Regions from separate parts of the Microbispora rosea genome, predicted to be linked through region 1. Evidence: predicted binding sites of a transcription regulator. Region 1 holds the regulator's gene; the other holds the start of a gene.
The links. Region 1 encodes HrcA, which represses chaperone genes, less so after heat shock. Its sites were predicted from a motif close to TTGGCACTCTCNNNNNGAGAGTGCCAA; they were not measured.
Positions count from the first base shown of each region.

Region 1 (3,696 bases):
ACGAGCACCCCGAGCCGCCTGCCCGGCTCGGGGCCGAACTCCTCGACGATCGCCGGGAGGTCGTCCACACCCTCCAGGTATTCGACGACGACCCCTTCCACCCGCAGGTCGTGCCCCCAGATCTTCTCCACCAGCGAGGCGTCGTGGACGCCCTCGACGTAGATGCGGCTCTCCCTGGCGACCTGCGCGCGCAGGCCCTCGACCGCGATCGACCCCGAGGCGCTCCGCAGCGGCCCCTTCGCGCCGGCCTGAGGGCGCACCAGCGTCACCGGTTTGCCTTCGAGGAGGAATCCGGCGGGCGTCAGCGGGAACACCCGCCGACGGCCGAACCGGTCCTCCAGTGTCACGGCCTCCTTGTCGCAGGCCACCACGGCGCCGCAGAAACGGCCCTCGGCGTCCTCGACCACGAGGTCGGGCTCGGCCGGGATCTCGGGGATCTGCCCTCGCCGTGGCCGCCGCCAGTCTCCGGAAAGCACGTCCCGCCCGTACATGCGGGGAACGCTAGCAAATCACGCCCTGCGACGGCGGGCCGCGGAGCGACGGGCGAGCACGACGATCGTCACGATCAGCGCGGCCAGGAAGCCGACGGTGGGCAGGGTGAGCAGCGCGACGGTGCCGCCCACCAGCAGGCCGGCCGCGTCGGCGAGCTGCTTGCCGACGCCGAAACGCACCCCGTCGCCCTCGCAGGCGAGCGGGTAGGTGCCCGCCTCAGGCACGCCGGCCTCGAACAGCAGCTCCCAGGTCGTGCCGTTCAGCGTGAAGGTCTGCGAGATGGCCGGGCGGGTCAGCCGCACCCGCGAATCGGTGCCGTCGCCGAGCTGACAGCGGACGTCGGTGGGCTGGTCGACGGCCGCGTAGATCGCCGGCCTGTCCGCGGGGTCGAGCGCGACGCTCACCGACTGCCCGCCGGAGAAGATCGTGGCGGGTGCGGCGTCGCCGAGCGTGGAGAACAGGCCACCGGCGAACCCGCCGACGCCCGCCACCAGCAGGACGACGAAGAGCGCCCAGGAGAGGAAGACCCACAGCAGCCGCGGCCGGACCGGCCGGGAGCCGGCGTACGGCGGGGGAAAGGGATGCGGCAGCCGCAAGGTCGCGCCGGCCGGCGCCGGGGGCATCATGGGGCGGGGCACCCGCATGGTCGCCTCGGCCGGCGGGAAGGTCTGATTCTCGTGCATGGGGTGAAGAGTCGACCATGCGGCTTGCGGTCGATTTGCAGCTCGCTTGTCCTGGTGTCTCCGCGTTATCGCACCACGTGGGGTGGTAGCCGTACACTTGGCACTCGGGAACACAGAGTGCCAGAGTCGGTGTTTCCAGGCACAGGGAGGTGGCACAGTGCTCGACGACCGCAAGCTCGCCGTCCTGCGCGCCATCGTCGAGGACTACGTGTCCACCAACGAGCCGGTGGGGTCAAAGGCCCTGGCGGACAGGCACAACCTCGGCGTCTCTCCGGCGACGATCCGCAACGACATGGCCGCGCTGGAGGAGCAGGGTTACATCGCCCAGCCGCACACCAGTGCCGGAAGGGTGCCGACGGACAAGGGATACCGCCTGTTCGTCGACCGGCTGTCGCAGATCAAGCCGCTGTCGGGCGCGGAGCGCAGGGCCATCGAGACCTTCCTCGCCGGGGCCGTGGACCTCGACGAGATCGTCATGCGCACGGTGCGGCTGCTCGCGCAGCTCACCCGGCAGGTCGCGGTGGTTCAGTACCCCTCGCTCACCAGGTCGTCGGTGCGCCATGTGGAGATCGTCCCGATCGCCGAGCGGCGGGTCATGCTGGTGCTGATCACCAACACGGGACGGGTCGAGCAGCGGATGGTCGACCTGCCCGAGGCCATCGCCGACGACCGGATCGCCAACCTGCGCGCCGTGCTCAACGCGTGTCTCGACGGGTGCGGGCTGTCCCAGGTGCCCGAGACCGTGGCCGACGTGCCCGAGCGGCTGCCCGCGGAGGACAGGCCGGTGGCGGCCACGATCCTTTCCGTGCTGCTGGAGACGCTCGTGGAGCGGCACGAGGAGAAAATCGCCTTCGCCGGTACGGCCAACCTCGCCGCGGCGGATTTCAGCGTCGGCCTGCGCGGCGTGCTGGAGGCGCTGGAGGAACAGGTCGTCCTCATCCGCCTGCTGGGGGAGACCGGCGGGCTGTCCGACATCACCGTCAGAATCGGATCCGAGAATCCCTACAGCGGACTGCGCGGCACCTCTATCGTGGCCGCCGGATACGGTTCGGGCGACAGAGAACTGGCCCGGCTCGGAGTGCTGGGCCCGACACGAATGGACTATCCGGTGACGATGGGTGCGGTGCGCGCGGTGGCGCGGTACGTCGGCCAGATCCTGGCGGGGTCATAAGTGTCCAACGACTACTACGCGACCCTTGGCGTACGGCGCGACGCCAGCCAGGAAGAGATCAAGAAGGCATATCGCCGTCTCGCCCGTGAGCTGCACCCGGACGTCAACCCCGATCCGGAGACCCAGGAGCGGTTCAAGGAGATCAACCAGGCGTACGAGGTGCTGTCCGACGCGGGCAAGCGCCGTATGTACGACATGGGCGCCGACCCGTTCGGCGGCGCGGGAGCCGGGGCCGGAGCCGGCGGTTTCGGCGCTGGCTTCCCGTTCAGCGACATCATGGACGCCTTCTTCGGCTCGGCGGGCGGCGCGCGGGGGCCCCGCTCCCGCGCCCGCCGGGGCCGCAACGCCACCATCAGGGTCGAGCTCGACCTGGGGGAGGCGGCCTTCGGCACGACCCGCGAGATCGTGGTCGACACGGCCGTGGTCTGCGAGGTCTGCCAGGGCTCCGGGGCGGCGTCCGGCACGCACCCCGACACCTGCGACATGTGCCACGGACGCGGCGAGGTGTCGCAGGTGACCCGTTCGTTCCTCGGTCAGGTCATGACCTCACGCCCCTGCCCCCAGTGCGGCGGGTACGGCAGCGTCATCCGGCACCCCTGCATGGAGTGCTCGGGCGAGGGACGGGTGCGGACCCGGCGCACGATCAAGGTCAGGATCCCGGCCGGCGTCGAGGACGGCACGCACATCCAGCTCGCCGGCGAGGGCGAGGTCGGCCCCGGTGGCGGGCCTCCCGGCGACCTGTTCCTGGAGATCGTCGAGCGGCCGCACCAGATCTTCGAGCGGCGCGGCGACGACCTGCACTGCACGGTTCACATCCCGATGACGGCCGCGGCGCTCGGCACCTCGATCGCGATCGAGACCCTCGACGGCACGGAGGACATCGACATCCGGCCCGGCACTCAGGCCGGCCAGGTCATCCCCCTGTACAGCAAGGGCGTCCAGCGGCTCAACGAGACCGGCAGGGGCGACCTGCTGATCCACGTGAACGTCGAGACGCCGGGCAAGCTCGACCCGCAGCAGGAGGAGCTGCTGCGCGAGCTGGCGAAACTGCGCGGCGAGGAGCGTCCGCCCGGCAAGTTCTCCCCGGGCCAGCAGGGCTTCTTCTCCCGCCTGCGGGACGCCTTCAACGGCCGCTGAGCTGATCGCATGACTGTTCCCGTGTTCCTGTCGGACGCGGCCGGCCAGGCGGCGGACACGATCGTCCTCGACGGGCCCGAGGGGCGGCACGCCGCCGCCGTACGCCGCCTGCGGCCGGGGGAGCGGATCGACCTGACCGACGGCGCGGGGCGGGTGGCCGAGTGCACGGTCACGGCGGCGGGGAAGGACTCGCTGACCGCCGAGGTGCTGCGC
Region 1 covers NZ_JBITJO010000007.1:255,961-259,656, forward strand. The annotation lists gene ACIBK1_RS28615 (DUF3097 domain-containing protein) at 1-491, opposite strand, end outside; gene ACIBK1_RS28620 (hypothetical protein) at 510-1,175, opposite strand; gene hrcA (heat-inducible transcriptional repressor HrcA) at 1,333-2,346, shown strand; gene dnaJ (molecular chaperone DnaJ) at 2,347-3,483, shown strand; gene ACIBK1_RS28635 (16S rRNA (uracil(1498)-N(3))-methyltransferase) at 3,493-3,696, shown strand, end outside.

Region 2 (3,696 bases), on a different contig from region 1:
CGGCGATCTTGGTGGTGACGACGTAGCCCTCCATGCCCGCGTTCTCGGCGATCCAGCGGGCGGGCTCGATCAGCGCCTTGCGGACGATCGAGACGCCGGTGGCCTCGTCGCCGGTCAGGCCCAGGTCGTCGAGCTCCTTGGACACGTGCACGAGCGCGGAGCCACCGCCGGAGACGATGCCCTCCTCGATCGCGGCGCGGGTCGCGGAGATCGCGTCCTCGAGGCGGTGCTTCTTCTCCTTCAGCTCCACCTCGGTGGCGGCGCCGACACGCAGCACGCACACGCCGCCCGCCAGCTTCGCGAGACGCTCCTGGAGCTTCTCACGGTCCCAGTCGGAGTCGGACTGCTCGATCGCGACCTTGATCTCGCGGACGCGGTCCTCGATCGCCTGGGCGTCGCCGGCGCCGTCCACGACCGTGGTGGTGTCCTTGTTGACCACGACGCGGCGGGCCGTGCCGAGCACCTCGAGGCCGACGTGCTCCAGCTTGAGGCCGATCTCCTCGCTGACGACCTGGCCGCCGGTGAGGATGGCGATGTCCTGCAGCATGGCCTTGCGGCGGTCGCCGAAGCCGGGGGCCTTGACGGCAACCGAGGTGAAGGTGCCCCGGATCTTGTTGGTCACCAGGACGGCCAGGGCCTCGCCCTCGACGTCCTCGGCGATGACCAGGAGCTGGCGCTTGCTCTGGGCGACCTTCTCCAGCAGCGGCAGGAAGTCCGCGATGGAGGCGATCTTGCCCTGGGTGATGAGGATGTAGGGGTCCTCCAGGACCGCCTCCATGCGCTCGGAGTCGGTCACCATGTAGTGCGACAGGTAGCCCTTGTCGAACTGGAGGCCCTCGGTGAACTCCAGCTCGAGGCCCATCGCGTTGGACTCCTCGACGGTGATGACACCGTCCTTGCCCACCTTGTCGAACGCCTCGGCGATCAGGCCGCCGATCTTCGCGTCCTGCGCGGAGATCGTCGCGACGTTGGCGATCTCCTTCTTGTCCTCGACGTGGCGGGCGCTGCCGAGCAGCCGCTCGCTGACGGCCTGCGCGGCCTTGTCGATGCCGCGCTTGAGCCCCAGCGGCTGCGCCCCGGCGGCCACGTTGCGCAGGCCCTCGCGGACCATGGCCTGGGCCAGGACGGTCGCGGTGGTGGTGCCGTCGCCCGCGATGTCGTTGGTCTTGGTCGCCACTTCCTTGGCGAGCTGGGCGCCCAGGTTCTCGTACGGCTTGTCCAGCTCGACCTCGCGAGCGATGGTGACACCGTCGTTCGTGATCGTCGGGGCACCGAACTTCTTGTCGATGACGACGTTGCGGCCGCGGGGGCCGAGCGTCACCTTGACGGCGTCGGCGAGAGCGTTGACACCACGCTCGAGAGCGCGCCGCGCGTCCTCTTCGAACTCCAGGATCTTCGGCATTCAGGTCTCCTTGTGAGCGCGCGGAGCCCCGGGCGCATGGTCCCGGGGCTCCACAAGCCGGCGCGGCCTACTTCTCGATGATGGCGAGCACGTCGCGGGCCGAGAGCACCAGGTACTCCTCGCCGCCGTACTTGACCTCGGTGCCGCCGTACTTGCTGTAGAGGACGACGTCGCCCTCCTTGACGTCGAGCGGAATGCGCTTCTCGCCGTCCTCGTCCCAGTTGCCCGGGCCCACAGCGAGGACGCGGCCCTCCTGCGGCTTCTCCTTGGCGGTGTCCGGGATGACCAGGCCGGAGGCGGTGGTCTGCTCGGCCTCAAGCGGCTGGACCACGATGCGGTCGCCAAGCGGCTTAACGGGAACCTTGGTGGCGGTCGTCACGATCGGACCTCCCCTTCAGATTGCGATGAATGAGCTGAAGAGGCGACCAGCGGCCTGCCGTCGCGGGTGTCAGACCTGTCTCGTCGCTATTGGCACTCTCGATGGGAGAGTGCCAACACGAAACAGTATGCAAGTGGCGCGTGACAGTCAACACGAACCGGCATCGCAGGTCAGACGCATCCGGCGGCAACGTGCCCGCGATCACACGTTCAGGCGCCCGCCGCGCCGGCGTCACCGTCGCCCCTTCCGGCGGACCCGCGCCCCCTGCGGAGATCGTCAGGCGCGGGAGGCGTACGAGCCGGAGCGGACGTCGTCGAGGATGCCGGGGCGGCTCGGCCGCCAGCCGAGGACCTTCCTGGCGAGGTCGCCGCTCACCACCTGGCTCAGGGCCAGCCCCTCGGCGAAGGGACGCCCGAGCACCTCGCTCGCCTCGTCGATCGGCCACGGCACGGCCCTCCCCGTGCGGCCCGCGGCCGCCGCCACGTCGGCGACGCTCACCGCCTCCTCGGCGACGGCGTGGAAGAGACTCCCCGGCGCCGCCCTCTCGATCGCGAGCACGAGCAGGTCCGCCAGGTCGTCGACATGGACGGTCGCCCAGGTCGGCACCGGGCCGCCCGCGTGGACATACCGGCCGTCCTCCTGCCCGGGGACGGCGAGCACGGTGGGGATTCCGGCGCCCCGGCCGTACACGATGCCGGGCCTGACGACGACGCCGCCCGCGTCGAGCACGAGCCTCTCCACCCGCGGACGGTAGCGGGAGGGAGTGATGGGGTTCACCGGCGCGTCCTCGCCCGCCGCCTCGGTGGTGGCGCCGAGCACCCAGACGCCGCTGATGTAGACGAGCCGCGCGCCTCCTCCGGCCAGCGCCTCGATAACCGCGACGTCCACCTCCTCGTCCCCGGTGGGGTTGGCGGCGTGGACGACGACGTCGATGTCCGGCGTCACCGCGCTCTTGAGGGTCTCGGGTTCGTACAGGTCGCCATGGCGGACCTCGCCCGGTACGGCGGTCTCGCGGGCCTTCGGCCGGACGAGCGCGACCACCTCGTGGCCGCCTCCGGCGAGGCGCTCCGCCAGCGCCGAACCGATGTATCCCGTCGCGCCGAGCAGCAGGATCTTCATATTTCCACCTCAAACATTTCGATGTCTTACTGTTCGATACAGAAGGTAGCGCGCCTCCCGCAGATATTTCAACGTCGAAGTGTCGGCTACGATGGCTGATGGAGGAGGAGCGGCGAGGAGAACCCAGACCGCGCGCGCCATGAACGACACCCTCACGAACGAGACGCCCGGGAACGACACCCTCGCGAACGGCACCCCCGCGAACAACACCGCCGCGAACAACACCGCCGGCGACTACGCTCCCGGCAACGACGCCGTCGACCAGATCCTCGGTCAGTGGGCCCGGGCACGCCCGGACGTGGACTGTTCGGCGATGGGGGTGGCCGGGCGGATCTCCCGCGCGTCCCGCCTGATGGAGAAGGGCATCAAGGAGTACTTCACCGGGCACGACCTCGAACCGTGGGAGTTCGACGTGCTCGCGACTCTCTTCCGGTCCAACTCCGATCACCGGCTCTGCATGAGCGATCTCGCCACGGCCGCAATGGTCAGTTCCGCCGCGCTCACCAACCGGGTGGACCGCCTCGTCGCCCGGGGCCTGGTGCACCGGGAGGTCTCGCCGACCAATCGCCGCATGGTCCTGATCACCCTCACCGACGAGGGCCGGGCGGTGGTCGACACCCTGCTGGAGGGGCACGTGGCCAACGAGGAGCGGATGCTGTCCGGCCTCACCGCCGAGGACCGGGAGCGGCTGTCCGGGCTGCTCTGCAAGCTGCTCACCTCGCTCGGCGACGTCGGCTCCTGCTGACCGCCGGCCGACGTGCTGGTCCGGCAGGCGGTAGCGTCGCGAGCGTGGACC
Region 2 covers NZ_JBITJO010000004.1:957,637-961,332, forward strand. The annotation lists gene groL (chaperonin GroEL) at 1-1,402, opposite strand, end outside; gene groES (co-chaperone GroES) at 1,470-1,781, opposite strand; gene ACIBK1_RS21620 (NAD-dependent epimerase/dehydratase family protein) at 2,058-2,900, opposite strand; gene ACIBK1_RS21625 (MarR family winged helix-turn-helix transcriptional regulator) at 3,040-3,645, shown strand; gene ACIBK1_RS21630 (class I SAM-dependent methyltransferase) at 3,690-3,696, shown strand, end outside.
Region 2: a site for HrcA is predicted at 1,871-1,897, ahead of groES (co-chaperone GroES). Genes of this name have one in related genera too.